DNA from 2 places in the Pantoea sp. Aalb genome. Region 1 is predicted to be linked to the other one. Evidence: predicted binding sites of a transcription regulator. Region 1 holds the regulator's gene; the other holds the start of a gene.

Region 1 (16,174 bases):
GTGACGTCAACCCAATAGGGCTAAGGTATCCTATTCAAGTTGCACAAGATTTAACACGCTTTCTATCTTTAGATACTTTAAATCAGTTAGGAAAAGCCCTAACTATGATGTTTACTAGTAAAGAAACATTGTTACCTATTATTAGTGCTATTCTATTGGTAGGATTAAGTATAGGTTCAAAACGACATTATAATGCATTTATGATACGAGCCTCTAGCCGTGTCGGAAAAGTTACTCAAGATCAATTTAACTTAACACTACGTACTGTACTTTGGTCAATTTTAGTAGCTTTACCACTACCAGTTCTTTGGGCAGCCTTTGGATACGGTTTACAGCATGCTTGGCCTTACCCAGTTGCCATAGCTATTGGTGATGGCATTACTGCAACATTACCTTTACTGTTGGCATTTATGATTAGTGCTATTTTCGCTCGTCACGATGGTTTATTTGTAGTACATTTTCGCTGGCCTCAGAAACGGGTAATACGTGCTATGCGTTATTATTTGCTCACAGTTGGATTAATTGTACCTTTAATAATGCTATTAATAGCTTTTACTAATTTAAAAGATCTACAATTTTCTGCTTCACTTGGTAGATTGTGCTTTATTTTAATTTGTACAGCACTTAGCATTGTCACTGTCAGCTTAAAACGTGCCGGTATTCCATTATATCTTTATGAAGAAAAAAGAGATAAAGAAAAATGGAAAGAAGGTAAAGAATCAGAAAAAGAAGATGATTTAATTAACCGAATTTTATGGAATATAATGATAATAATGCCAATACTTGCATTATTAGCTTCCTGTATTGGATATTTATCAACAGCACAAGCATTGCTAGTAAGGTTAGAAACCTCTATTGGTATTTGGTTTTTTCTGCTTGTAATATATCATATCATAAGGCGATGGATGTTAATTCAACGACGTCGAATTGCCTTTGATCGTGCACGTCAACGCCGTGCTGATATACTAGCCAATCGTGCACGTAGTGAAGAAGAAAAAGAACAATCTATATCTATTAATAATGATATTATTGAAATTGATGAACCAGTTATAAATCTTGATGAAATTAGTGCACAGTCTCTACGTTTAGTTCGTTCTATTATTACTTTAATAGCCTTAGTTTCTCTTATTGTATTATGGTCTGAAATTCATTCTGCTTTTAGTTTTTTAGATAATATTGAATTATGGGGAGCTAGTACTATTGTACAAGGAGTTGAAAGCATCCATCCAATTACTCTTGGATCAGTACTTATTGCTATTTTAGTTTTTATAATCACAACTCAACTAGTACGCAATATGCCTGCTCTTTTAGAATTAGCATTATTACAACATCTTAATTTATCTCCTGGAACAGGTTATGCAATAACTACTTTAACTAAATATATATTAATGCTTATAGGTAGTTTAATTGGTTTTTCAATATTGGGTATTGATTGGTCAAAACTACAATGGTTAGTAGCAGCATTAGGTTTAGGATTAGGATTTGGTTTACAAGAAATTTTTGCTAACTTTATTTCTGGTTTAATTATTTTATTTGAAAAGCCTATTCGCATTGCTGATACTGTAACAATTCGAGATCTAACTGGTAGTGTTACTCGTATCAATACAAGAGCTACAACTATTACTGACTGGGATCGTAAAGAAATTATTGTGCCTAATAAAGCATTTATTACCGAACAATTTGTTAATTGGTCGTTATCTGATTCTGTAACACGAGTAGTACTTACTGTTCCAGCTCCATCTTGGGTTAATAGTGATAAAATAACAGAAATTCTTAAACAAGCAGCTGAGCGCTGTACTTATGTACTTACTTCTCCTATACCAGATGTGTTTCTTGTCGATTTACAACAAGGTATTCAATTGTTTGAATTACGTGTACATGCAGCAGAAATGAGCCATCGTATGCCATTGCGACATGAATTACACCAATTAATTCTTAGAGGTTTTGAAGAGAATAATATTGAAATACCATTTCCACCATTTCAAGTGCGTGTGGAAACAATTAATAAAACAATATCTAATGAATATGAATATGAATATAATAAGTCTACTAGACAGTTTTTTAAATCTGGTAGTTTATAAAATAAAATGTATATCCATATATTTTATTTTAACATAAATTCTTCTCCTTGAATTATATCTTTTTTTAAAGTTGTTAACATACTGTATAAAAGTTGGCTTTCAAATATGCTTAACAATTTAAGAGGCTCAATTTTCTCTACACCATTTTTCCCTAGTATTAATGGCTGTGAAAAGAAACGGGTATATTTACCATCACCTTCTACATATGCACATTCTACTATGTTAAGTATTCCTTGTAGTCCATTAATGAGCGATAATACAAAACGTGCTGCTGCATATGCCATTGATAAAGTTGCTGATCCATTACCTACTTTAGCTGCTACGATCTCATTTCCAGCATTTTGAATACGTTTAGTCAAATTGATAATTTCTTTTTCAGTAAAATTAATATTTTTTACATGCGATAATAAAGGTAAAATAGTAATACCTGAATGTCCTCCAATAACTGGCACATTAATATCATTTGGTTGCTTATTTTTTAACTCTGCAACAAAAGTATTAGCACGAATGACATCAAGTGTTGAAATACCAAATAAACGTCTTTTATCATAGACTCCTATTTTTTTTAACATTTCTGCTGCAATAACTACTGTAGTATTTATTGGATTAGTTATAATCCCAATTAGTGCTTTAGGAACAGTATAAGCAATGTGTTTAATTAAATTTAAAATAATTTTACCATTAACATCTAATAAATCAGAACGCTCCATACCAGGCTTACGTGCTATTCCGGCAGATATGATCACTATATCAGAATTTTGTAGTGCAGATATTATATCTTTATTACTAAAATTTTCTATTTTTACTGTTGTTGGAATATGGCTTAGATCCATAATAACTCCAGGAGTAATCGGTGCAATATCATAAAGTGAAAGAATTGAACCTACAGGTAATTGAATCTTAAGTAATAAAGCAAGAGCTTGTCCAATACCACCAGCTGCACCAATAACAGTAACTTTCATTCTTAACTCCTTATGCATATTAGGAATTAGACATTATTTTAAATTTACATTAAGCTATTAATTTAATCAATCTTTTAAAAAGAGATTTATTTGTATTATTCTATATATTAGCAGTTATATTTATTCCTTTTTAAAAAATATTTTAGATATTAAATATTTTACTTTATAATAAGTAAAAAAATAATGATTTATTATCTAATCTACATGTAGACTTATAAATCTAAATTTTAGTTTTTTATATTAGAATACTATTAATTTAACTGATGATATCAGCATTATTTATATTTAAGATTGATTGTATTATATATATTTATTCATAAATAATTATTATTTAATTTGTATTAAATTTTATTTAAATATGTATTTCATTACTTAATTATTGCTTATTAAATAAATTATTATAATGATTTAATTTAATATACTTTTGATAAAATTTTCTTGAATTATGGTAACATATGCAAAGTTTATTTAAAAAAGATGATATTAATAGAGCTTTTAAAGCTTTATTAAGAGAAGAAAGATTTAGTTCACAAAGTGAAATTGTACAGGCTTTGCAAAAAAATGGTTTTAAGCATATCAATCAGTCAAAAATATCTCGCATGATGACTAAATTTGGTGCTGTTAGGATACGTAATGCTAAAAAGAAAATGGTATATTGTTTACCATTAGAATTAAATATACCAACTACTACAAGTCCTTTAAAAAATTTAGTACTCGATATAGATTATAATAATACTCTTATTATAATTCATACTAGCCCAGGCTCAGCACAATTAATAGCACGTTTATTAGATTCTTTAGGTAAAGAAGAAGGAATTCTTGGAACAATAGCTGGCGATGATACTATTTTTATTACACCTGAACGTCATTTCACAGTTAAGCAATTATATGTTTCTATTGTAATGCTCTTTAAACAAGGATTATAATAGTAATTATTTTTTATAAGTTAAGAGTAATATAATTATAAATGTTATTATAAATAACATTTATAATTACAAAACAAGAAAATTATTAATCTATTAAAATGAAAGTATAAATTAAAAAAGTAAAATATTTATAAGTTAGATTGTATTGAATAATAGATAATTGCTATCTATCTATATAAAGATGGATTTAATTAAAAATAAAATTAATATATTTGATTTACACTATTATCTTTTTATAAGAAATTTAAATTAATATTAAAATATGAATTTTTTAAATTAGCTACTTCAAATTGCAAATTGATATATTTGCTTCCTTGCGTATCTCATTTCAAGACATGTAGGCTTGCATATATTTAATGTGTCTATGAATACTAAATTAGTATGTAAATTTTTTATTTAAATAGTAAGATTATATAACAGTCCCACCTACAATTAATTGATTTATTTTAAGGGTAGGTTGACCGACACCTACTGGAACACTTTGACCATCTTTACCACAAATACCAGTACCTTTATCAAAGGCTAGATCATTACCAACCATTGATATTTGTTGCATTACTTCAATACCAGAACCAATTAAAGTAGCACCTTTAACAGGATTCATTACTTTACCTTTTTTAATAATATAAGCTTCTGATGTAGAAAACACAAATTTTCCAGAAGTAATATCCACTTGACCTCCATTAAAATTAGGTGCATATAATCCAAATTCTACACTTTCAATGATCTCTTCCGGAGTAGAGCTACCAGATAGCATGTAGGTATTAGTCATTCGAGGCATAGGTAAATATGCATAAGATTCACGACGTCCATTTCCTGTTGGATTCATTCCCATCAGACGTGCATTTAATTTATCTTGCATATAATTCTTTAATATTCCATTTTTAATTAATATATTATATTGACTTGGAACTCCTTCATCATCAATAGATAATGAACCTCGCAATCCTTTAAGAGTACCATCATCAACTACTGTACAAAGTTCAGAAGCTACTAATTGTCCAATTTTACCACTGAATACTGATGTAGAACGGCGGTTAAAATCACCTTCTAAACCATGTCCAATAGCTTCATGTAATAATATACCTGGCCAACCAGGACCAAGGACTACTGGTAAAGTACCGGCAGGAGTAGCAATTGCAGATAGATTCACTAATGCTATACGTACTGCTTCACGAGTCCATATATCTACTAATACTTCACCGTTCTTATCAGATGATAAAAAAAAGTCATATCCAGTACGAGCACCACCTCCGCTTGAACCACGTTCACGCTTACCTTGTTCTTCTACCTGAACACTAATCGAAAGACGTACTAGAGGTCTTATATCGGCAGCTAAAGTTCCATCTGTTGCTACAATTAACACTTGTTCATATATACCACTTAAAACTGCATTTACTTGCTGAACTCGTGGATCGGTATCACGTGCTATTTTATCTATTCGACGTAATAGTTCAATTTTATATTCACGCGTTAAACTATCTAGTGGATTAATTGAATCATATAGTGAACGGTTCATTATTGCCGATAATACATGTATTTTTCCATTAGAATCTTCACGTACAATATTACGAGCAGTTTCTGCAGACTGACGTAGTGTATTCAGCGAAATTTGATCAGAGTAAGCAAAGCCAGTTTTATCCTTTCTAACAGCACGTATACCCACTCCTTGATCTATATTATAAGAACCATCTTTAATAATTTTATCTTCTAGTACCCAATCTTCATGAATGCTGGATTGAAAATATAAATCAGCATAATCTAAACAACGTCCTGAAAGATATTCTAATAAAGAGAGAAGATCATGTTGATTAATGTTATTGGCAGCTAATAGCTGTTCACTTACTAATTTTATAGTCATTATTCCCTTCTTATTAAGAGTTTATAACATCATAAACTAATGAAATATACAGTAAATTTACATTAATAAGTTAATGTAAAATACATTACAATATTTTTATATTACTCATTTTTTTTATTTATTTTAATAGATAAAAATAAATAAAAGTGGCAGTGTAAAATTAAATAGTTTTTTAGTTAAAAATATAATGTTTTACTTTTTGACTATAAATTAATTGATAATAAAATTACATAAATTATATTAAAATGGGTTTAACTAAATTTAGTTTTAATAATAATTCTTATCTTTTAAAGAATGTTACATGAAGGTACTTTAATTTTTTGATGTTTATATAAATTTTACTTTTATGATGTAATAAATTATATGCTTCATAATATTAGTGATTTAAATAAATATACTAAAAGTATCATAGTTCTTTAATGAAAGAAAGTAATATAGTATTTAATTACTATACTAGTTTTTTCGCATTCTAAGAATGAAATAAATGTATTTAAAATATTAAATGTATAATAAAATTAGTTAATTTTGATAATTTCTTCTCCAATACATTAACTAATGTATGGTATTACTAATAGTAATAATATTTGATGTTAATTAAATTGAATAAATTTAACAAAAAAATAAGAATAAAAATTCTATTATTATTAATAAATGCAAAAACATTAGCAATTTTTTTTTATTAAAAATGAAATTACAGGCCAGATTATACCATCAACAATTGCATTCCAAAATATTTCTGATTGAAATGAAATATGAATAACCAAAAAATTTAATAAAAAAATAATTATTTTTACAAATAAAGACAATAACATAATAATCAGTATCTGATACCAAATAGCTAATTTAAGGAATAGATGAAGTTTTAAAACTATTAAAAAATAAGAAATAACTATAAATGCTAATGCATGTACTCCTAAAGTGGTTCCAATTATTAGATCTATAAATATTCCTAGAATAAAAATAATTCTTAAATTAAATAAATATGGAAAAACACTAGTCCAATAAATAAAGGTTAATAAAACCCATGATGGGTAAAATATACATGTACGTATTGGTAAAGGTATTATTTGTAAAATGATGGCAATCATAAAAGATAAAGAAATAATAAAGCGATTTTGGATACGATAATTAATCAAAATTTACTTCCAAAAGTATTTAAGGTTTCTTTATAAGATATTTTAGTTAATCTATTATTCTTACTTTGACATAATATGCATCAACCGTGTATTAGCAATACGATTAACCTCTTTTGAAGTTATAGTATTATGATGGGTACTCCATAGTAATAAATAATTCATTTGTTTAAAACTAGCTGTTGGATGTGCTTGAATAATAGTTTCAGAATGTTTAAAATTGGGTTTAACTGAGGAAACTATAGCCACTGGATAACCTTCTGGGAAACGATTGCCTATACCTGAAGCAACCAAAATATCACCAACACGAATATCGATATTTTTTGGCAAATGTTCTAATTGTAATTCATTATTACATCCATTACCAGAAGCAATCATGCGAATATCATTACGTAATATTTGGATTGGTATAGCATGTAATATATCACAAATAAGTAGTACACGACTAGTTAACCGGCTAACTGACATGACTTGACCTACAACACCTTTATCATCAATGACTGCCTGTCCTTTATAAACTCCATTAGCGCTTCCTTTATCTATAATCAATTGATCTATATAAGGATTATTACCTAAAGAAAGTACATTAGTAATAATTTTATATTCATTTTGATACAAAGGTGAACCAAGTAATTTACGTAGAGATATACTCTCCTCTTTGTAGTGTTTTAGTAATAATACCTCACTACTTTTTAAAAAAAGTTCACGCTGTAATTTTTTATTATCTACTTTAAGATTTTTATATGATATTAATTTTTGAGAAACAGTATCAAAAAATTGACGTACTTCATTTATTAAAAAATATAATGGACTCACCGATATATCTAAAGAACTTCTAATTTTAATAAAAGAATATATACGACTATCGGCGATAATTAAAACTATAGCCATAATAAATATCAAAAAAAACCGTAAATGCAAAGGAATTAACTTATTAATAATTAATTTCATAAATTTTATGTGTTCCTTAAAATTAAGAAACAACGTTCAATATATATTATGATACATAATCATAACGTTAAGGTTCTTTATTTAACTCATAAATATTAAATAATAAAAAATCACTCTTCGCTAAATAAATCACCACCATGCATATCAATCATTTCTAATGCTTTACCACCACCACGGGCTACGCATGTTAAAGGATCATCAGCTATAACAACTGGAATACCAGTTTCTTCTCTTAATAAACGATCTAAATTACGCAATAGTGCTCCACCTCCAGTTAATACCATACCTCTCTCAGAAATATCAGATGCCAATTCTGGAGGACACTGTTCAAGTGCTACCATTACAGCACTAACAATACCAGTCAATGGTTCTTGAAGTGCTTCTAATATTTCATTAGAACTCAAAGTAAAACTACGTGGAACACCTTCTGCTAGATTACGACCACGTACTTCAATCTCTCGAACTTCGTCTCCAGGATATGCAGAACCAATTTCATGTTTAATACGTTCTGCAGTTGCCTCACCAATTAAAGAACCATAGTTACGACGTACGTAATTAATAATAGCTTCATCAAAACGATCTCCACCAATACGTACAGAAGAAGAATAAACAACACCATTTAACGATATAACTGCTACTTCAGTAGTACCTCCACCTATATCAACAACCATTGAGCCTGTAGCTTCTGAAACAGGAAGACCAGAACCAATTGCTGCAGCCATAGGTTCTTCAATTAAAAAAACTTCACGAGCTCCAGCACCTTGAGCAGATTCACGGATTGCACGACGTTCAACTTGAGTTGCACCAACTGGTACGCATACAAGAACACATGGACTAGGTCGCATAAAACTATTACTATGTACTTGTTTAATAAAATGTTGGAGCATTTTTTCCGTTACAAAAAAATCAGCTATAACACCATCTTTCATGGGACGTATAGCAGCAATATTACCTGGTGTACGACCTAACATTTGTTTTGCATGATATCCAACAGCTGCTACACTCTTAGGAGAACCAGCACGATCTTGTCTAATAGCAACCACAGAAGGTTCATTTAATACAATACCTTGCTCTTTTACATAAATTAAAGTATTTGCTGTACCTAAATCAATAGATAAATCATTAGAAAACATACCACGAAATTTTTTAAACATGCTAATAGAAATAATCCTTCATGTAAAGAGAGCAAATTTATTTACTTTATCAGCGATATAAAGTTATTTCAATATTGAGAAATATTCTTATTTAAGTGAGAAAATATAATGAATAATTTCTTAGTTATTATTATATATTTTAAATATATAAATTTTTACTAAAAAAATGTTCTTTTGAATATTTTATATTCTAAATAAAAAAATATTTTTCAATATATTTGATTGAAATCTATTTATTAATAATAAACGTTAATTTATTAGTTTCAAATCTCAAATTTGAATATTAAAAAATTAAATGCTAAATTATGGTAATAAACCATGAAAACATAAATATTTATGTATATATAAGTATTTTACCACTTAAACTTAAAAATGTAACATACCTATATACTGATTTATACTACATTTATATCATTAGTTAATTTTTTAAAAATCCTATTTTTTATTATTTTATAATAATAAATTCATTAACTTAATTTTAAAATACTATATAATAAATACAATCTTACAAAAAGAAATTGATTTCTTATGAATAAAGATATTATCTTCACAATAATTGAATTCATTACTTAACTAATTTAGAATTATTTTTAAATATTAACTATATATAAACTTTTAAAATATATAATAGTTAATACTATTACTATATAATTTATATAGCCATTTGAATATAAAATAACAAATATACCTAAATACTAATAATTAAAAGTAAAAGAGCTTAAATATATAAAAATCATTAGTAACAATATTATTAATAGAAAATATTTAAATTTTAATCAATTAATTAGTAAATAAATAAATCTTTAATTATGTTATTAACATAACATGTATTATATATAAATAATAAATTAATTTTAAATAATTTTAATTTTTTTATAAATAAAATAAATCAAATATATGATTTTTAATGAGTTAAATAATTATTTATTAAATTTAATTATTATTTTGAGTAAACTATTTTATATGTATGTTACATATTAGAGATAAAATAAAATGAATAATAGAAAATATTTTAATTAAAAACTTTCAATTTGTTAACAACAATAATTATTTAATTTGATATGAAAAGTATCATTGATCACTATACTATAGTGTATAACATAAATAAATTAAAATTTTTGTTTATTTATGTTATACACAAGCTGAATATATTATTCAGTATATAATTAATTCTAAACAATGTTATAATATGATAACGAACATTAATTTACTCTATCATGCGAATTCAAATTAATATGGTTTATTGTTATCCTCTATAGCTATATTAAAATATTAAATATTCTAAATATCAAAGTTAAAATATAACTAATTAAATATCTTTAAATTAGTTTTATCATTCATACAAGTCTTTTAATATTATTTGAAACGAAATAAAAAAAATTTTTTTAGAATAAATATAAATTTTATTTATTTTGAGGTAATAGATTAAATATATTGAGATATTTTATGCCACAATAATTTTAGAAGATAAGGATAAGAAATAAATGAAACAAAGATTTCATGTATTAGTTTTAAATGGACCTAATTTAAATTTATTAGGAATACGCGAACCCAAAAATTACGGTGATATTACTATATCAAAAATTATTGATAATTTAACTCAAAAAGCTAATGAAAATAACGTAAAATTAAGTCATTTACAATCTAATGCAGAATTTCAATTAATTGATCGTATTCATAAAGGACGAGATAATGTAGATTATATTATAATTAATCCTGCTGCATTTACTCATACAAGCATTGCGTTGCGTGATGCTCTTTTAGCAGTAAATATTCCTTTTATTGAAATACATATTTCAAATGTACATGCGCGTGAACCTTTTCGACATTATTCATATTTTTCTGATATATCAGCAGGTGTGATATGCGGTATAGGTATAGATGGATATACCTGGGCTTTACAAACAGCAATAAAAAGACTATCCATTTCTAAAGTAAATATATAGAGTATGGAAACTATCCTCATGGATATACGTAAAATTAAAAAACTAATTAAAATAGTTGAAAAATCCAAAATTTATGAATTAGAAATATCTGAAGGCGAAGATTCAATTCGTATTAATCGCTCGGGTATTAATCTCACTTCTTCTATGCAAGAACAAACTTCTAAACCCACAATATCGCAGCTTGCACTTACAAAATCATCTGTATCATCTACTATCTTATCTGAAAAACCTCAAATTAAAAAAACAGAAGTAAGTAGCTATATTGTTCGTTCACCAATGGTTGGTACTTTTTATAATACACCTAGTCCTCAAGCAAAACCATTCATAGAAGTCGGTCAAAAAGTTAATGTAGGGGATACTTTATGTATAGTAGAAGCAATGAAAATGATGAATCGAATAGATGCTGATAAATCAGGAATTATTAAAGCTATTTTAGTAGAAACTGGACAATCGGTTGAATTTGACGAACCTCTTATAATAATAGAATAATAATTTCAATAGAATTAGAATAATAAGGCAAAATATGCTGGATAAAATTTTAATTGCTAATCGTGGTGAAATTGCTTTACGTATTTTACGTGCTTGCAAAGAGCTAGGTATAAAAACTGTAGCAGTACATTCTACAGCGGATAGAGATCTAAAACATGTTCTTTTAGCAGATGAAAGTGTTTGTATTGGACCGCCTCAATCATTAAAAAGTTACCTGAATATTCCTGCATTAATTTCTGCTGCAGAAATTACTGGGTCAGTTGCGATTCATCCAGGTTATGGTTTTCTATCTGAAAATGCTGATTTTGCCGAACAAGTAGAGCGCTCTGGTTTTATTTTTATAGGACCAAAAGCAGATACGATTCGCTTAATGGGTAATAAAGTTTCAGCAATTAATGCAATGAAAAAGGCTGGTATACTAACAGTGCCAGGATTTGATGGTCCATTAACTGAAAACATGAATAAACTCCGTGCTTTTGCTAAGCACATTGGATATCCAGTAATTATTAAAGCTTCTGCTGGTGGTGGTGGTCGTGGAATGCAAGTTGTATATCGTGATCAAGAACTTGAACAGTCAATTAATATAATTAAAGCAGAAGCTAAAGCAACTTTTAGTAACGATATGGTATATATGGAAAAATACCTTGAAAAACCTCGTCATATTGAGATTCAAGTATTAGCTGATGGTCAAGGTAATGTTCTTCATCTTTCAGAACGTGATTGTTCTATGCAACGTCGTCACCAAAAGATCATCGAAGAAGCACCGGCTCCAGCTATTACACCAACATTATCTCGTTATATTGCTAAACAATGTGTAAATGCTTGTATTAATATCGGTTACCGTAGCGTAGGTACATTTGAATTTTTATATGAAAATGGTGAGTTTTATTTTATAGAAATGAATCCTCGTATCCAAGTAGAGCATACAGTTACAGAGATGATTACTGGGATAGATCTAATAAAAGAACAATTACGTATTGCATCTGGTCAACCATTATTTATTAAACAAAAAGATATAGTAGTTTGTGGTCATGCAATAGAGTGTCGAATTAACGCTGAAGATCCTAATACTTTTCTCCCTAGTCCAGGAAAAATTACACGCTTTCACGCACCAGGAGGATTTGGAGTTCGTTGGGAATCTCATATTTATGCTGGATATAACGTATCTTCTTACTATGATTCAATGATCGGTAAGCTAATTACATATGGTGAAAATCGTAATGTAGCTATTTCTCGAATGAAAAATGCATTAACAGAATTAATTATTGATGGAATAAAAACAAACATCGAATTACATATGAAAATTATGTATAATAAAAATTTTCAACAAGCTAGAACTAACATACATTTTCTAGAAGAAAATTTTATTTAGAGAAAACATGATTTTTATTAGTTTTAAATACATATAATATTGCTCATATTTTACAACCTTTTTTAAAATCATGCCATTTATTCAAATTACAATTAATAGTACTAAAGAACATGCTAAAATTATAAGTGATAAATTCAAAGGAATAGGTGCTTTATCTATTACTTTTCAAGATTGTAATAGTAATCCAATATATGAACCTCTTCCAGGTGAAATGTTATTATGGGAAAAAACTAATGTCATTGCTCTATTTGATAATAAAATTAATATAAATAATATTTTATCTGAATTAAATCATTTTCTAAAATTAGATTTAGAGGAATGTAACTATAAAATAGAATATATTGAAGATAAAAATTGGCAACTAGAACATATGAATAATTTCCATGCACTTTATTTTGGTAAAAATTTATGGATTTGTCCAAGTTGGTGTAAAATTCCTAATCCTCTTGCAACTAATGTAATATTAGATCCAGGATTAGCATTTGGTACTGGTATCCATCCAACAACTTCACTATGTCTAACATGGTTGAGTAGTTTATGTCTACGAGATAAAACTGTAGTTGATTTTGGTTGTGGTTCAGGTATTTTAGCTATCGCTGCATTAAAGCTTGGAGCAGCTCATAGTATTGGAATAGACATTGATATACAAGCAATACAAGCTAGTTATGATAATGCCAACCGTAATAAAGTAGCTAAACAACTCTCATTATATTATTTACCTCAACATAAATTAAAAAATTTACAAGGAGATATTGTAATAGCAAATATTTTTTATAATTCATTATGTCAATTAGCACCAATAATTGCTACGTTAATAAAAACAGGTGGGCTTCTTGCTTTATCCGGTGTTTTAGGTAATCAAATAGAAATAGTATACAAAGCGTATAACAAATATTTTAAACTCAATATAATTACTGAAAAAGAGAAGTGGTATTTTATTACTGGAGTACGTTATTAATTATAAAAAATTTAAGATACTTAATTATTTTTTATAATTAATAAAAATATCATTTTATTTTTAACAAATTATCAAAATAATACTTATGTTTCTAGAAATATTTTCTAATACTCAGATAAGTAAATAGTGGAATCAATATCTAATCTACCGACTATTTTATCATTAATAATTAATTTTCAATACATATTTTTAGTTATTAACTAATAAAATAAATACTACTAAGACGTTAAAAGCATAATTTTTATATAATTTTATTTAAATGGAATAACAGGATCAAGTGATTTAAAAACCTTAAGTGATTTTATTAAACAAGTGACTTAAAAATTATTTTTTTCAATTAAATGGTCAAGATATCATTAATAATTTATATTATATACTATTTAGTAGAGATTGAACAATCTTTAATAGATGTAGTAATGCAATATACTGGTAGAAATCAGAGGAGAATAGCTTTATTAATGGGTATAAATCAAGGTACCTTACGTACGTAAAAAAAATATGTAATGAATTAATATTCATCGTAGTAATTTAAAAGCGATATAATTAATCTTAGCGCTCATTAATCTTGTTTATATTATCGATTAAAAAATAAAATAAATTTTTATTCAAGACTAGGCGTCATATAACGTAAATCAAATGGTGTAATTTGATAAACATAATAATTAAGCCAATTAGAAAAAAGTAAATTTCCATGACTACGCCACTTTGCACAAGGTAATAATTCTAGATTATCTTTAGGAAAATAATTATTAGGAATATTAGGATTTAAACCAGCATAAAAATCTCGATAATATTCATGAGATAATGTAAGCGCATCATATTCTGGATGACCAGTTACAAAAACAAGTCTCTTATCTTTACTTGCCATTAAATAAGCACCCGTAGTTTCTGAATCAGAAAATAATTCTAAATCTGTATAGTCAAGAATAAATTGACTGATAAAATCAGCATAACGCGAATGAGGAGCAAGAAATGTATCATCAAATCCACGGGTTAATAATGCATGTTGATGTACAATATGGTGTTCATAAACACCAAAAAGTTTACTTTTACGCGTTTGTTTAGGAATACCATAAAAAATATTTAATGCTGCTTGAACTGCCCAACAGACAAAAAGTGTAGATGTTACATGTTCCTTAGACCAGTAAAAAATATTTTTTAATTGTGACCAATACTCTACTTCGCCAAAGTTTACTAATCCTAATGGGGCTCCAGTAATAATCATTCCATCAAAATTATCATGTTTAATATGATCAAAGTTGCAATAAAAATTATTTAAATGTTCATCTGGTGTATGACGTGATTTATGATTATTAATACGTAAAAATTGTATATCAATTTGCAATGGAGAATTAGAAAGTAGACGCAGAAACTGGTTTTCAGTTTCTATTTTTTTTGGCATTAAGTTAAGGATCAGTACTTTTAATGGACGAATCTCTTGAATATTAGCACGAGATGATGTCATAATAAAAACGTTTTCATTACGTAAAAAACTTACTGCTGGTAACTCATCCGCAATTCTGATTGGCATAATCTACATACCTTATTTTCATAATAATGAAACTTAAATAATAAAATATTAATAAATAATTTTTAGATATTTTCGAGTAAACATTTTATTGACTATCATTTTATTTTAATCAATTAAAATATTTTATTTAGATTTATTAAGAGAATTTATTGTAGAGTAGAGTAAATACTTGTCTAATTTTATATAAATTAAATTCAATAACTATTAATAATATTAAATTACATGCATTAAGATAATATAAGAATTAATATAATATGATTTTAGAAAATCAATAAAATATAAATAAAAGTTATTAATGTATATTAAACGAATTTTGTGATTGATTAATAAAAAATATTAATTTTAACAATAAAATCATTCACTGTTATCTTGATAGAGAGATATTAGGAATAATAATTACAACAATAGATAGAATAAAAAATCAATGATTAAGATGTTAATTCTTATATTATAATTTCTAGTATTTCTTTTTAGTTATATAATAATATGAAAAAAATAAACCAACTTCAAATAAACAATACATAGGTATAGCTAATAAAGTTTGAGAAAAAATATCTGGAGGTGTGAGTAACATTCCAACAATAAATGTACCTATTAAAATATAAGAACGTTTATTTTTTAGATTTTCTGGTGTAGTAATACCACTCCAACATAGTAGTACAATAGCAATAGGTATTTCAAATGCTATTCCAAATGCCATAAAAATAGTCATAACAAAATCTAAATAGTTTGTAATATCAGTCGCAATAGTAACATCTTTCGGTACGGTTTTAGAAAAAAAACTGAATGCTAAAGGAAGAATAATAAAAT
Region 2 (16,174 bases), on a different contig from region 1:
ACTCGCATCATTGGAGAACAGCAAATGAAAGAGCTTGGCATGAATGCTTATTTAGCAGTCGGTTCAGGCTCACAAAATGAATCTTTAATGTCAATTATAGAATACAAAGGTAATTTTGATTCTGAGATACATCCTATTGTATTAGTAGGTAAAGGTTTAACTTTTGATTCTGGAGGTATTTCAATAAAACCATCTCAAGCAATGGATGAAATGAAATATGATATGTGTGGTGCAGCATCAGTATATGGTGTAATGCGCATGGTTGCAGAATTAAATTTACCCTTGAATGTCATTGGAATATTAACTGGTTGTGAAAATATGCTAGATGGACGATCAATACGCCCAGGAGATGTCTTAACTACTATGTCTGGACAGACAGTAGAAGTACTAAATACCGATGCTGAAGGTCGCTTAGTACTATGTGATGCTCTGACTTACGTCGAACGTTTTGAACCAGAAGTAGTAATTGATATCGCTACATTAACTGGAGCTTGCATGATAGCATTAGGTCATCATTTTAGTGGATTGTGGTCAAATAATCATTCTATAGCAAATGAACTCTTAAGTGCATCTGAACAATCTGGTGATTATGCTTGGCGTTTGCCGATGACTGATGAATATAATGAACAACTAATATCTAATTTTGCTGATATGGTAAATATTGGAGGCCGTGCAGGAGGAGCAATTACTGCAGCATGTTTTCTTTCACGTTTTACTCGTAAATTTAATTGGGCACATTTAGATATTGCCGGTACTGCTTGGTGTTCTGGTAAGTCTAAAAATGCAACTGGACGTCCAGTACCGATGATTTCACAGTTTCTCATAAATCGTGCTGGTTTAAATAGTGACGATTAATTATATATTTATTGTAATATTAATCGTATATTTTAATAAATTAAATAAATATTAAATATACATGCTAGATTGTAATATCATAAAAAATGTTACATTTTATGTAATGGAATCTGATTTATTTTATAATGAGTTAACCGCCGTAGAAATACTAGCATGTACTTTAATAGAAAAATATTGGCGTGATGGAAATCGTATTTTAGTTTCTTGCGAAAACCAAGAACAAGCTACTAGATTAGATGATGCACTGTGGCATCATACTGCTAATTCTTTTATACCACATAATTTAGCAGGTATAGGTCCACGTTACGGAGCACCAATTGAACTTACATGGCCACAACATAATAGCAGTTTACCAAGAGATTTAATGATCAGTTTATTACCGTATTTTTCAGATTTTACTACTTCTTTTAATCAAGTAATAGATTTCGTTCCTTACCAAGAATCTTTAAAAAAACTAGCACGTGATCGTTATAAAATATATCGCGAACTTGGTTTTAAATTAAATATAGTGGTTCTATCATAACCATAAATGACGATAAAAATGGAAAAAACATATAATCCACAAGATTTTGAACAATTACTTTACGAACACTGGGAGAAGAAAGGTTATTTTAGGCCGAATGGAGATCTTAACAAAGAAAGTTTTTGTATTATGATTCCACCTCCAAATGTAACTGGTAATCTACATATGGGGCATGCATTTCAACAAACTATAATGGATATAATGATTCGTTATCAACGTATGCAAGGAAAAAATACTTTATGGCAGACAGGTACTGACCATGCAGGTATTGCAACTCAGATATTAGTAGAACGTAAAATTTATGCTGAAGAAGCAAAGACACGTAAAGAGTATGGAAGAAAAAAATTTATAAATAAAATATGGCAGTGGAAAGAAGAATCAGGAAATAATATTTCGCAGCAAATGCGTCGCTTAGGTAATTCAGTTGATTGGAAGAGAGAACGTTTTACCTTAGATGAAGGTATATCTAATGCTGTTCAAGAAGTATTTATACGACTTTATAAAGAAAATCTTATTTATAAAGGTAAACGTTTAGTAAACTGGGATCCAAAATTACGAACTGCAATTTCTGATCTAGAAGTAGAAAATCGTGAAGTTAAAGGTTCTATCTGGTATATCAGATATTTACTAGCTAATGGGATAAAAACCAATGAAGGCAAAAATTATATAGTAATAGCGACTACACGTCCAGAAACTTTATTAGGTGATAGTGCTGTAGCAGTTAATCCACAAGATTTACGTTATAAAGATCTAATCGGTAAAAATGTGATACTACCATTAGTTAATCGGTACCTTCCTATTATAGGTGATGAATACTCGGATATGAAAAAAGGTACAGGTTGTGTAAAAATTACTCCAGCCCATGATTTTAATGACTATGAAGTAGGACGTCGTCATCAATTGCCAATGATTAATATTTTTACATTTGACGGAAATATTAGAGAATATGCCGAAGTATTTTATTTTGAAAACACAATCAATAGGATAAATACAAAAAAGTATTTTATTCCAATACAATTTCAGAAAATGGAACGTTTTGCAGCACGTAAAGCTATTTTAGCTGAATTAGATAAACTTGGTTTAATAGATGATATTAAAGATCATAACCTTACTATACCTTATAGTGATAGAGGAGAAGTTATAATTGAACCAATGTTAACTAACCAATGGTACTTACGTACAATCTTGATGTCTAAGGTAGCTATTGAAGCAGTAGAGAAAGGTGATATCAAATTTGTATCAAAACAGTATGAAAACATGTATTTTGCCTGGATGCGTAATATTCAAGATTGGTGTATTTCTCGTCAACTTTGGTGGGGACATCGTATTCCAGCTTGGTATGATCTTCATGGAAAAATATATGTTGGACGTTCTGAAAAAGAAGTTCGTCAACAAAATAAGTTGAAAGTAGACGTTATATTAAATCAAGATAATGATGTACTAGATACTTGGTTTTCATCAGCTCTCTGGACTTTTTCTACTCTTGGGTGGCCAGAAAATACTAAAGATCTACGCACATATCATCCTACAAACGTATTAGTTAGTGGTTTTGATATTATATTTTTTTGGATTGCACGCATGATTATGCTTACAATGCATTTCATTAAAGACGAAAATAATAAGCCACAAGTCCCTTTTAAGACTGTTTATATTACTGGTTTAATACGTGATGAAAAAGGACAAAAAATGTCCAAATCAAAAGGCAATGTTATAGATCCGATGGATATAGTCGATGGTATTTCATTAGAAAACCTTATAAATAAGCGTACTAGTAATATGATTAAACCCCACATGATGGATAAAATTAGTAAACGTACTCAAAAACAATTCCCTAATGGAATACCAGCATCCGGAACTGATGCCCTTCGTTTTACGCTAACAGCTTTAGCTTCAACTGGTCGTGATATCAATTGGGATATGAAACGTCTTCAAGGTTATCGTAATTTTTGTAATAAACTATGGAATGCTAGTCGTTTTGTATTAATGAACACAGAAAATCAAGATTGTGGACAAAATAGTAAAGAAATTAAAATTTTGCCAGTAGATCGTTGGATTCTATTAGAGTTTAATAGTACTATAAAGATATATCGTGAAGCGTTAGATACTTATCGTTTTGATATTGCTGCTAATATTTTATATAATTTTATTTGGAATCAATTCTGTGATTGGTATTTAGAATTTGCAAAACCAACAATTAATAACGGTAGCAAAGTAGAAATATGTGGTACATGTAATACATTAGTAACTGTATTAGAAGCATTATTACGCCTTGCACATCCAATTATTCCATTTATCACTGAAACTATTTGGCAACGTTTAAAATTATTAAAAAATATTAGTCATGATACAATCATGCTAGAATGTTTTCCTACATATAATAAGTTAATAAAAAAAGAAGATTTTATAGCAAAAGATGATATTGAGTGGATAAAAAAAATAATTATAACAGTACGTAGTATGCGTTCTGAAATAAATATAACATTTAATAAACCGATAAATTTACTGATAAGAGATTGTTCTTTAGAATCATTACGTCGTATAAAAGAAAATCAATATTTATTATACTCTATTTTATGTTTAGAAAAATTAATAATTTTAACTTCAAGGGAAAAGGCTCCTATATCAATTATTAAAATTATCGAAGGTACAGAACTACTAATTCCATTAAATAATATAGTGGATAAAACGGTTGAACTTAATCGATTAAAAAAAGAATTAATTAAATTAGATATGAAAATTGAAAAAATACAAATAAAATTAAATAAAACAAAATTTTCATCTAATGCACCAAAAAATTTAGTTATAAAAGAACTCGAACAAGTTAATAAACTAAAGAAATCTAAAGAAAAATTGATAAAACAATTAGATATAATATTATTATTAAATTAATATATTAAACGTTACAATATATTTTTAGTGATAATCATATTTAATTATCTCCTTCCTGTAATTTATTGATTTCAATGTTTTAATACTTAAAGCTTTAGTAAAAATTTTATCTTCCTTTGATATTAAGAATTTTATTTATTAACTATAAATATATATCAAATATATGTATAAAATTTTAGTAATTTATGTACATTTTATTTTTTGTTAAGTCATAAAGTATATAGCATAAACATAAATAATTACTTATTTATGTTATGTAGCTCTATTATGTAAAATACTTTAACATTTCATTTAAATGAATATTTAAATATTCATATTTTATTTAAATTCATTTAATCATGAACACTTGGAGTATTATATGAACCAGTTATATGGTCGTCATTTTCTTAGATTATTAGATTTTAATCTTCAAGATATCCAGTTTTTATTATCATTATCAAATGAATTAAAATACGCAAAAAAACAAAATAAAGAAATACAGTATTTAAAAGGTAAAAATATAGTTTTAATTTTTGAAAAAGATTCAACTAGAACACGATGTGCTTTTGAAATTGCTGCTTACGATCAAGGTGCTAATGTTACTTATATTGGTCCTACTGGAAGCCAGATTAATTATAAAGAATCAATAAAAGATACAGCTCGTGTATTAGGACGTATGTATGATGGTATTCAATATCGCGGTTATGGACAAGAAATTATAAATACATTAGCAGAATTTGCTGGTATACCAGTTTGGAATGGTTTAACTAATCAATTTCACCCAACACAAATTTTAGCTGACTTACTTACTATGCAAGAGCATTTGCCTAATAAAAATCTTAGTGATATGACATTAGTATATATAGGTGATGCTCATAATAACATATGTAATAGTATGTTAGAAGCTGCAGTATTAGTTGGTCTAAATTTGCGTTTAGTAGCTCCAAAAAACTGTTGGCCAGAAAAAGAATTAATAAAACAATGTCGTTCTGCTATAAAAGAGAAAAGCAGTTGTCAAATTACTATAACAGATAATATTATCGAAGGATTATACGGCGCTGATTTTATTTATACTGATGTATGGGTATCTATGGGAGAAGATGAATCTATTTGGGAAGAACGCATTGTATCATTGCAACCATATCAAGTTAATAGTAAAATACTTGAATTGACTGATAATAATAAAGTTAAATTTTTACATTGTTTACCAGCTTTACATAATAATCAAACTCTTCTTGGGGATCAAATAGCAATGAAATATAATCTCCATAACGGTATAGAGGTCAGTGATGAGGTATTTGAATCACCATATAGTATTGTATTTGATCAAGCAGAAAATCGTATACACACGATAAAAGCAGTTATGGTATCTACACTTATTAAAAAATAATCAGTTATTTATTTCTATTTAAAATAAAATATTAAATATGTATTTTTGCGTTTTAATTTATTAAAAAGGATTATATATGCATCAATATAGCTTGAAATTTGCATTTTAAAAAAAATCTAAATTAATTTATTTAATAATCTAATATATTCTAAATTTAGAGAAATTATGATCAATCCGTTATATCATAAGCATATTATTTCTATTAACGATTTTAATCGTGATGAAATTGAACTAGTATTGTATACTGCAAATCAATTAAAAATTCAATCATATCCCAAATTACTAAAACATAACGTGATTGCTAGTTGTTTTTTTGAATCTTCTACACGTACACGTTTATCGTTCGAAGCAGCTATACATCGACTTGGTGCTTCTGTTATAGGATTTAATGATTGCAATAATACTTCTTTAGGGAAAAAAGGAGAAAATTTTGCGGATACTATTTCAGTCATTGGTAGTTATGTAGATGCTATTGTGATACGCCATCCACAAGAAGGCGCAGCACAATTAGCAGCAAAATTTTCTGGTAATGTACCTGTAATTAATGCAGGTGATGGTGCTAACCAACATCCTACCCAAACTTTATTAGATCTATTTACTATTCTTGAAACTCAAAAGAGACTTGATAACCTTAATGTAGTAATGATTGGAGATTTAAAATACGGTAGAACCGTACATTCATTAGCTCAAGCATTAGCAAAATTTGATAATAATCGTTTCTTTTTTATTTCGCCAGACACCTTAGCAATGCCTAATTATATTATTACTATGTTAAATAATCACAATATTATCTGGTCTTACCATGATAATATTAAAGAAGTAATGCCAGAACTTGATATTATCTATATGACAAGAGTTCAAAAAGAACGCCTAACTCCTTCTGAATATTATAACATAAAACCACAATTTGTTTTACATGCTGCAGATCTTCTTAAAGCAAAAAATAGTATGAAAATACTACATCCATTACCACGCATTAATGAAATAAACATAGACGTAGATAAAACTCCTTATGCTTATTATTTTCAACAAGCTAGTAATGGTATTTTTACTCGACAAGCACTATTAGCATTAGTATTGAATAATATGTTAATATTATAAATATATACGGATATTTTATTTTCAAATTATCTAAATAAATATACAGTAGTAAAAATAAAATATTCTTAATTACATATAGTACATATTTTTTATTAATGTAATTTTTATAATTTATTCGTTATTAACAATAATAAATTGTATTTTATAGGGAAAATAATGATTAGTGTAATAAATACTACAAATGCTCCACAAGCAATTGGTCCTTACGTCCAAGGTGTTGATTTAGGAAATATAATTATTATTTCAGGTCAAATTGCCATTAATCCACATACAGGTAGCATACCTAATGACATATCATCACAAACAACACAGTCTTTAGAAAATATAAAAGCTATTGTTGAAGCTACTGGATTAAAAGTAAAAAACATAATAAAAACTTCAATTTTTATAATAGATCTTAATGATCTATCAATAGTAAATACTATTTATGAACGATTTTTTATTAAAAATAATGCCATTTTTCCTGCACGTTCTTGCGTAGAAGTATCACGTCTTCCTAAAGATGTAAGTATAGAAATAGAAGCAATTGCTACACGTATTTAAAAACCTTTATTAAAAAATATTTAAAATAAATAAAAAATAGAGAATAAAATATAAATAAATATTTAATTAATAAATAGTTCATTTATCCATAAAAAAAAAAAATTAAATAATGAAATATATCTTAAATGCTCAAAATTTAACAACAAATCTTTTCTAAAATCAAAATTTACATTTTATTTTACTAAACTAACTATAGTCGGTTAAAAGTTTTATTCTTATTCTTAATTAATAATGTAAAAATTTTTATTTAGATTTACTTAGATTAATCTAAATTATTTAATTAACCAATAGCAAATAACAATAAGTACTTAAAATAATATAAGTACTTAAAAAATAAAATTATTAGTTATATAAAATTCTATTTTAATTTTGATATATCTACTAATTAAGAGCTACCTTTTTTAAGCTTTAGTGTTAGATATCACGACGACGTGTTGCAGATGATGATACAGTTTCTTGTCCTTGCACACTACGATTAATTTCACGTCTTTCTGAAAAACGACGATTATTACCTTCTCGATTACTACGACGTGTACTAGAAAAATCGCGACTATTACTACTATGAGAATTATTATTATCAGGAGCAGCATCACCTAACAGCTGCATATTCATTGGCTTATTAAGAATACGTGTTCGGGTAAAGTGTTGAAGAATTTTACCAGGCATGCCTTTTGGAAGTTCTATCGTAGAATGTGAGCTAAATAATTTAATATTACCAATATAACGACTGCTTATATCACCTTCATTTGCAATAGCCCCTACAATATGACGTACTTCTACACCGTCATTATGACCTACTTCGATCCTATATAATTGCATTTCACCAATATCACGCCGTTCACGCCGTTCACGCCGTATACGCTGCTGCTCTCCAGTTCTATTATCACGTGAATAGTTAATAGAATTGTTTAAAGAACGACGATTATCACGGCTACGGAAACAATATTGTAAACGCGGTGAATCTGGTGATAAAATAAGTGGTCTTACTCCCTGTGCCATTTTTAATAGAACAGTTGCTAAAGTTTCTATGTCTAAATTTTCTTTTAATTGTATTTTGTTTAATAAAGTACGGTAGGATTCAAGATCCTTACTAGTTACTTGCTTTTGTACTTTATCTGCAAAATTTGCTAAACGCCGTTCAGTTAAAAGTTCTATGCTTGGTAGTTCTACTTCTGGAATACTTGCTTTTATAGTACGTTCAATATTCCGTAATAAACGACGTTCACGATTCTCGACAAATAATAGAGCTCGACCAGAACGACCAGCACGACCAGTACGACCTATACGGTGGACATAAGATTCTGCATCCATTGGAATATCATAGTTAACAACCAGGCTAATACGTTCTACGTCTAAACCACGTGCTGCAACATCAGTCGCAATTAAAACATCAAGCCGACCATCTTTTAATCGTTCTAATGTTTGCTCTCTCATAGTTTGATTCATATCACCATTTAATGCAGCACTATTATATCCATTATGTTCTAATGCTTCTGCTACTTCTAATGTTGCGTTTTGAGTACGTACGAAAATAATAGCTGCATCAAAATCTTCCACTTCTAAAAAACGTACTAATGCATCAATTTTACGACCATAAGCAGTCCAGTAAGATTGTGATATATCTGGACGTGTAGTGACACTAGACTGGATACGTACTTCTTGAGGATCTTTCATAAAACGTTTACTAATACGACGTATCATATCTGGCATAGTAGCAGAAAACAATGCAGTTTGATGACCTGCTGGAATTTGTGCCATTATTGTTTCAACATCTTCAATAAAACTAACACGTAACATCTCATCAGCTTCATCTAATACTAAACCACGTAAAGAAGATAAATTAAGTGTACCGCGTTTTAAATGATCAAGTAAACGACCTGGGGTACCTACTACAATTTGGGGACCTTGACGTAATCCACGCAATTGTACATCGTAACGTTGACCACCATATAAAGCTAATGCGGTTACGCCTAACATATGTTTAGAAAATTCATTAAAAGCTTCTGCTACTTGTACTGCTAGTTCACGAGTTGGTGCTAATACTAAAATTTGAGGTTCTTTTAAGGATGGATTAATATTATTTAATAATGGCAACGAAAATGCAGCTGTTTTACCACTACCAGTTTGTGCCATAGCTAATACATCTCGTCCAGCCATTAAATAAGGAATACATTCAGCTTGAATAGGTGAAGGTTTTTTATATCCCATCTCATTTAAAGCACATAAAATTGATTTATTAAGACCTAAATCAGAAAAGTTGTTTTGAGTATCAATCATGTAATGCAACTGCCTCTTAGATTACTATAACCAGCCTACATATAACTAACCAAAAGATTGATAGTTATTTTTATTATATTTTTAACTGGCTAAAATTATATATTTAACTAAAGAACTAAATCTGTTGGAGGGGAAATGATTTGACGAGCAAATTAACAATTAAAGATTTTCAACTATACACTGGACTAGTCAGATTCTAATCATTATCTTATAAGCTGACTTAATCATTGTTATACTAGCCATCTATATACACAAAAATAAGCTTTTTAATAATTTTGTGCTAATCACTTCCAGATCTAAATTTAAATAGTATTACCTCTAAAAAAGTTTTAAAAATAATTTTATTTAAAAACATATAGCAACATTATTGGTTTTAATCTTTTTTTAAACTCCTAAGTTTATATTCTTTACTGTATTACGCTAAGTAAGATTAAAAATCTATTATTCCTTTTTATTGTCAATTTATTGTCAATATACATATTTAAATTTTATACATTTTATTGTCAATATACATATTTAAATTTTATACATTATTTTATTAGCCTATAAAATTATTATTTTATCTTTAAAATAAAAGTACATGTAAATTTAAAATCTAAAATACTTGTTTATAAAATATTTATAAAATTACTAACTTGATATTGTGATCATATACATATTTACAAAAATGATTATAATATATAATAAAGATTATTATCTAAATACTTTAAATATAAAATCAATTTTTATAAATTATTGTATAATTATATTATACAATAATTTATATTCATATAATAGCTTTACCTTAAATAAAAAATAATTTTTATAATTAAGAAATAATATATTATTCTGAGTATTTTAAAAAAATTAAGAATAACTTAAATTAAAACTAATTTAACATAAATTAATTAATCACTATATATTAGATGATTCATTATCTAATAATTTAGATTCTTCTAATGATTGTTGTTCTGTAGCTTCTTTGATACTTAAACGCACTCGTCCATGTCGATCAACTTCCATCACTTTAACTGAAATTTCTTGCCCTACTTTTAAATAGTCACTTACTTTATCTACACGTTTGTCAGCTATTTGTGAAATATGAACTAAACCTTCTTTATTAGTATTATTAATAGCAATAAAAGCTCCAAAATCAACAATACGTATAACCTTACCACTATAAATCCGACCTATTTCTAATTCAGCTGTAATTTCTTCAATACGACGGATAGTTTCTTTTGCCTTTATATCATCAATAGCTGCAATTTTTATTGTACCATCATCTTCAATTTCAATAGTAGTACCTGTTTTTTCACCTAATGAACGAATAACAGATCCACCTTTACCTATAACATCTTTAATTTTATCAGAACTGATTTTTATTGTATAAATACGTGGTGCAAACTCAGATATTTCTTGACGTGGAATACTAATAGCTTGTTCCATAACATTTAAAAGATGCATACGTGCACTTTTAGCTTGATTAAGAGCTAATTGCATAATTTCTCTAGTTATACCTTCAATTTTTATGTCCATTTGTAAAGCTGTAATACCTTCACGGCTACCGGCTACTTTAAAATCCATATCTCCAAATTTATCTTCATCTCCAATAATATCAGATAGTACTATGAATTTTTCATCTTGTTTTATCAAACCCATCGCTATACCAGCTACAGCAGCCTTTATTGGTACTCCAGCATCCATGAGAGCTAAAGATGCACCACATAAAGAAGCCATAGAAGAAGAGCCATTAGATTCAGTAATTTCAGATACAACTCTTACTGTATAAGGAAAAATTTCTTGATTAGGCATTACTGCTAGTAATCCGCGCTTAGCCAATCTACCATGACCTATTTCACGACGTTTTGGAGGACCAATCGTACCAGTTTCACCAACTGAATAAGGAGGGAAATTATAGTGAAAAAGAAAATTATCGGTACATTCTCCCATGATCTCATCTAAATTTTGCGCGTCACGTGAAGTACCTAATGTAGCTGTAACTAAAGCCTGTGTTTCACCTCGAGTAAACAAAGCAGAACCATGAGTTCTCGGAAGTACTCCCGTCCGAACATCAAGAGCTCTAATCATATCTTTTTCACGACCATCAATACGTGGCTTGCCACTTAAAATACGACTACGAACTATATTACGTTCTAAATTATATAAGATATCAATAATTTCTAATTCATTTAATGTTTCATCTTTTGTTAAAAGATCTGTAATAATCTCATCTTTAATAAGGTTAACTTGTGTACAGCGATCTTGTTTATTAACAATAAGATAAGCATCATTAATTCGATTTTCACCTAAATCAATAATACGTTCCATTAAAATATTATTAGCAAGTTTAGGTTGCCAATCCCAACGTGGTTTACCTGCATTAGCAACAAAATGATTGATATTTTCAATGACAATCTGTTGTTGAGCATGACCAAATACTATTGCACCTAACATTTGATCTTCTGTAAGGACATTAGCTTCAGATTCAACCATCAATATTGCATTTTCTGTACCAGATACGATTAAATCTAAACGAGATTGTTTAATTTCATCAGCAGTTGGGTTTAACACATATTGATCATTAATATAACCTATACGAGCGGCACCAATAGGACCGTTAAATGGAATACCTGACAATGACAATGCAGTAGACGCTCCAATCATTGCTACAATATCTGGATTAACTTGAGGATTTACAGATACTACAGTAGCAATCACCTGTACTTCATTTACAAATCCTTTAGGAAATAACGGGCGAACTGGTCGGTCAATTAAACGTGCATTTAATATTTCTCCTTCACTTGGACGGCCTTCACGACGAAAAAAACTACCAGGAATACGACCAACGGCATAAGTACGTTCCTGATAATTTACTGTGAGTGGAAAAAAATCCTGACCTATTTTTGCTTTTTTCTGACCAACAACGGTCACGAAAACTGCTGTGTCGTCCATACTGACCATTACAGCAGCAGTGGCCTGGCGTGCCATTATGCTAGTTTCCAGCGCGATGGTATGCTGACCATATTGAAATTTATGTACGATCGGGTTCAGCAAAATTTGAATCCTTAAATTTAAAGGTAAAAAGGATTTTAGCTTGCCATTAATAATTTTTTATTTTATCCTCAAAATATTAAGGATAATCTTTAAGCATCCTAGCAGCAAAGTTTCTTTTTACCACGAGAATTTTATTAGCAAAGAGTATTGCCAGAATAAAACTGCTGACGATTTATTAAATTTAAAAAACCTTAAAGGCTTATTGAACTAAATTTTTATGAAAAAAACTATTTAAATATTTACTTAAAATATTTTTATATAGTTATTAACTTTTATTTATTTAACGACGTAATCCTAGCTCTTCAATTAAATTAATATATTGATTAATATTTTTATATTTTAAATAATTCAATAATTTACGACGATGAGATACAATACGTAACAGACCACGTCGACTATGGTGATCTTTTTTATGCTTAGCAAAATGACATTGTAGTAGATTAATTTTAGCAGTTAACAAAGCAATTTGAACTTCAGTTGAGCCACTATTATTAGAACTATTACCATGTTTAATAACTATTTCTGCTTTATCTTTTATACTTAAAGCCATTAATAAACTCCAATAATATTACTATAACATTTAGTGCTAATCTTTCAACAGGCTAGTTTTGTAATATTGTACTCTTTTAGTGCTAATCTTTCAACATCTTAGTTTTATAATATTGTACTCTTTATTAAAAATTAACGCAAAATTAAAAATTAACGCAAATGAGTAATTGTTTTAAATTAATACTTTTTATATTTTATTGTAAAGGAAGATTAACAATTAAACGCTTAGGTACAATATTTCCATGCTCGTCTATTTGACCAATACCGATAAATTTTCGTATTTTACCTTCTGTAACACGTACTAATAAACCCTTATCTTCTAATTTAAATTTTGATATTTGAACTTTATGTCCATTTTTAAAATAAATTACATTAAGACTATGTAAATCTAAATTAACTTCTGGAAAATGGGCAATAGGACTATCAACTGGTAGCAATAAATTATCTAATAATTTTAAATATGAAATTCCTTGCATATTAGCTTGTTTAATTAAATTTTCTAAATACTCTAATGTAATCATTTCATTTGCTGAATACTCTGATACTCCTAAACGACGGAGCATAATAACGTGTGCACCACATTTTAACTTTTCACCAAGATCATCAATTATAGTTCTAATGTAAGTACCTTTAGAACAGTAAACTTCTAATTCGATCTCGTGATCTTCCCAACGAATTAATAGTAAATCATAAATTAAAATAGGACGTGCTATGCGTTTTATTTCAATATTTTGCCTTGCATACTCATATAATGGACGACCTTGATATTTAAGAGCAGAAAACATTGAAGGAACCTGTAATGTCTTACCAAGAAAACTATTTAATGCATGATTTAATTCATATTGATTAAAATTTAAAGGGCGTATTTGTATAATTTTCCCATCAGAATCAGAAGTATTAGTACGTTGCCCTAGATAAGCAATAACCCGGTATCGCTTATCAGAATTGAGTAAATACTGTGAAAACTTAGTAGCTTCTCCAAAACAAATAGGTAGCATACCAGTCGCTAAAGGATCTAACGAACCAGTATGTCCAGCCTTATTCGCATGAAACAAGTGTTTTACTTTTTGTAATATCGAATTAGATGATATACCTTTATTCTTATCTAAAAGTAATACACCATGTATATCGCGACTAGAATAAGCATTACTCATCATCACACCTTTTTAGTATTTTTTTGAAAACCTCATCATGATGATTATCATTAAATTTAATTTTGTTATTCTTATTAAGACTAGATATTAAATTTGATATTTTCATGCCTTCAATAAATGAATTATCATGAAAGAAACTCAATTCTGGAACAATACGTAAACACATCATTTTACCAATTAATATACGAATATAACTAGATGCTTGTTTTAATACTTTTAAACTATTGATTACTAATTCTTTATTATCTTTATCATGAAAAAAAGTAACAAAAATTTTAGCATAAGCTAAATCACGTGAAACTTTTACTCCAGAAACTGTCATCATCTTTAAACGTGGATCTTTTATTTCTCGTTGTAAAATAATAGAGATTTTTTTTTGCAACTCCTGCGCAACGCGCTGAGAGCGAGAAAACTCTTGATCCATCATAATCCCCAAACAATATAATCTTTAAGTAATTAGGGAGATTATACTCCCTAATTACTTTATAATAATTTATTATTTATTAACTGTATGTTTAACTTTAGTTATTTCAAATACTTCAATTATATCACCAATATGAACATCATTATAGTTTTTTACACCAATGCCACATTCTATTCCGTTACGTACTTCATTAACGTCATCTTTAAAGCGACGAAGTGATTCTAATTCTCCTTCATAAATCACTACATTATCACGGAGTACACGAATAGGATTATTTCGTTTAATATTACCTTCTGTAACCATACAACCAGCAATAGCACCAAATTTTGGTGATTTAAATACATTACGTACTTCTGCTAAACCAATAACCTGTTGTTTATACTCTGGAAGTAACATTCCACTAATCGCTAATTTAACTTCATCAATTAAATGATAAATAACAGAATAATAACGTAGATCTAAATTTTCGAATTCAATTAAACGACGTGCAGAATAATCAGCACGTACATTAAAACCTAAAATAATAGCATTAGAAGCTGCAGCTAAGCTCGCATCAGTTTCAGTAATACCTCCTACACCAGAACCAACGATTTTTAATTTTACTTTATTAGTAGAAAGTTTTAATAAAGAATCAGTAATTGCTTCAACAGAACCTTGTACATCAGCTTTTAGAACAATATTTAACTCTGATATTTCATCTTCTTCATTTATATTAGCAAACATGTTTTCTAAATTTAATTTTTGTTGACGTGCGAGCTTAACTTCACGAAATTTTCCTTGACGATATAATCCTACTTCACGAGCTTTTTTTTCGTCTCTTACAACTGTAACTTTATCACCAGCCGCCGGTACTCCAGATAAACCAAGTATTTCCACTGGAATAGATGGACCTGCCTGTATAACTTCTCGACCAAATTCATCACGCATAGCACGTACGCGCCCATATTCTAAACCACATAGGACAATATCACCTTTATGTAATGTACCTTCACGTACTAATATAGTTGCAACAGGACCACGTCCTTTATCAAGAAATGATTCTATAACCATACCGCTGGCCATACCTTCACGAATTGCAGTTAATTCTAAAATTTCTGCTTGTAATAAAATAGCATTTAATAAATCATCAATACCAGTTCCATCTTTTGCTGAAACTTTAACAAATATATTATCACCACCCCATTCTTCTGATATAATACCATATTGAGTTAATTCTTTTTTTAATTTATCTGGATTAGCTTCTGGTTTGTCTATTTTATTGATCGCAACTACAACTGGTACACCAGCTGCTTTAGCATGTTGAATAGCCTCTATAGTTTGAGGCATTACTCCATCATCAGCAGCTACTACTAAAACTACTATATCCGTTGCTTGAGCCCCACGAGCACGCATTGCAGTAAATGCAGCATGTCCTGGAGTATCTAAAAATGTAATCATACCATTTTCTGTTTCAACGT

What was found. The regulator ArgR, encoded in region 1, controls arginine synthesis, uptake and breakdown. The targets are predictions, from matches to a motif close to ANTGAATAAAAATACANT.
Region 2: a site for ArgR is predicted at 4,583-4,600, ahead of argF (ornithine carbamoyltransferase). Genes of this name have one in related genera too.

What each region holds. Positions count from the first base shown of each region.
Region 1 covers NZ_SZZU01000002.1:59,464-75,637, reverse strand. The annotation lists gene mscM (miniconductance mechanosensitive channel MscM) at 1-2,081, shown strand, start outside; gene mdh (malate dehydrogenase) at 2,105-3,043, opposite strand; gene argR (transcriptional regulator ArgR) at 3,499-3,969, shown strand; gene tldD (metalloprotease TldD) at 4,379-5,830, opposite strand; gene mreD (rod shape-determining protein MreD) at 6,493-6,966, opposite strand; gene mreC (rod shape-determining protein MreC) at 7,027-7,914, opposite strand; gene mreB (rod shape-determining protein MreB) at 8,025-9,068, opposite strand; gene aroQ (type II 3-dehydroquinate dehydratase) at 10,553-11,014, shown strand; gene accB (acetyl-CoA carboxylase biotin carboxyl carrier protein) at 11,033-11,503, shown strand; gene accC (acetyl-CoA carboxylase biotin carboxylase subunit) at 11,538-12,875, shown strand; gene prmA (50S ribosomal protein L11 methyltransferase) at 12,946-13,833, shown strand; partial or broken gene FD728_RS04745 (Fis family transcriptional regulator) at 14,119-14,324, shown strand; gene metA (homoserine O-succinyltransferase) at 14,435-15,364, opposite strand; gene tatC (Sec-independent protein translocase subunit TatC) at 15,822-16,174, opposite strand, start outside.
Region 2 covers NZ_SZZU01000003.1:63,731-79,904, reverse strand. The annotation lists gene pepA (leucyl aminopeptidase) at 1-855, shown strand, start outside; gene FD728_RS03775 (DNA polymerase III subunit chi) at 935-1,378, shown strand; gene FD728_RS03770 (valine--tRNA ligase) at 1,397-4,267, shown strand; gene argF (ornithine carbamoyltransferase) at 4,626-5,636, shown strand; gene pyrB (aspartate carbamoyltransferase) at 5,802-6,737, shown strand; gene FD728_RS03755 (Rid family detoxifying hydrolase) at 6,894-7,280, shown strand; gene FD728_RS03750 (DEAD/DEAH family ATP-dependent RNA helicase) at 7,695-9,557, opposite strand; gene pnp (polyribonucleotide nucleotidyltransferase) at 10,452-12,590, opposite strand; gene rpsO (30S ribosomal protein S15) at 12,871-13,140, opposite strand; gene truB (tRNA pseudouridine(55) synthase TruB) at 13,334-14,293, opposite strand; gene rbfA (30S ribosome-binding factor RbfA) at 14,286-14,717, opposite strand; partial or broken gene infB (translation initiation factor IF-2) at 14,790-16,174, opposite strand, start outside.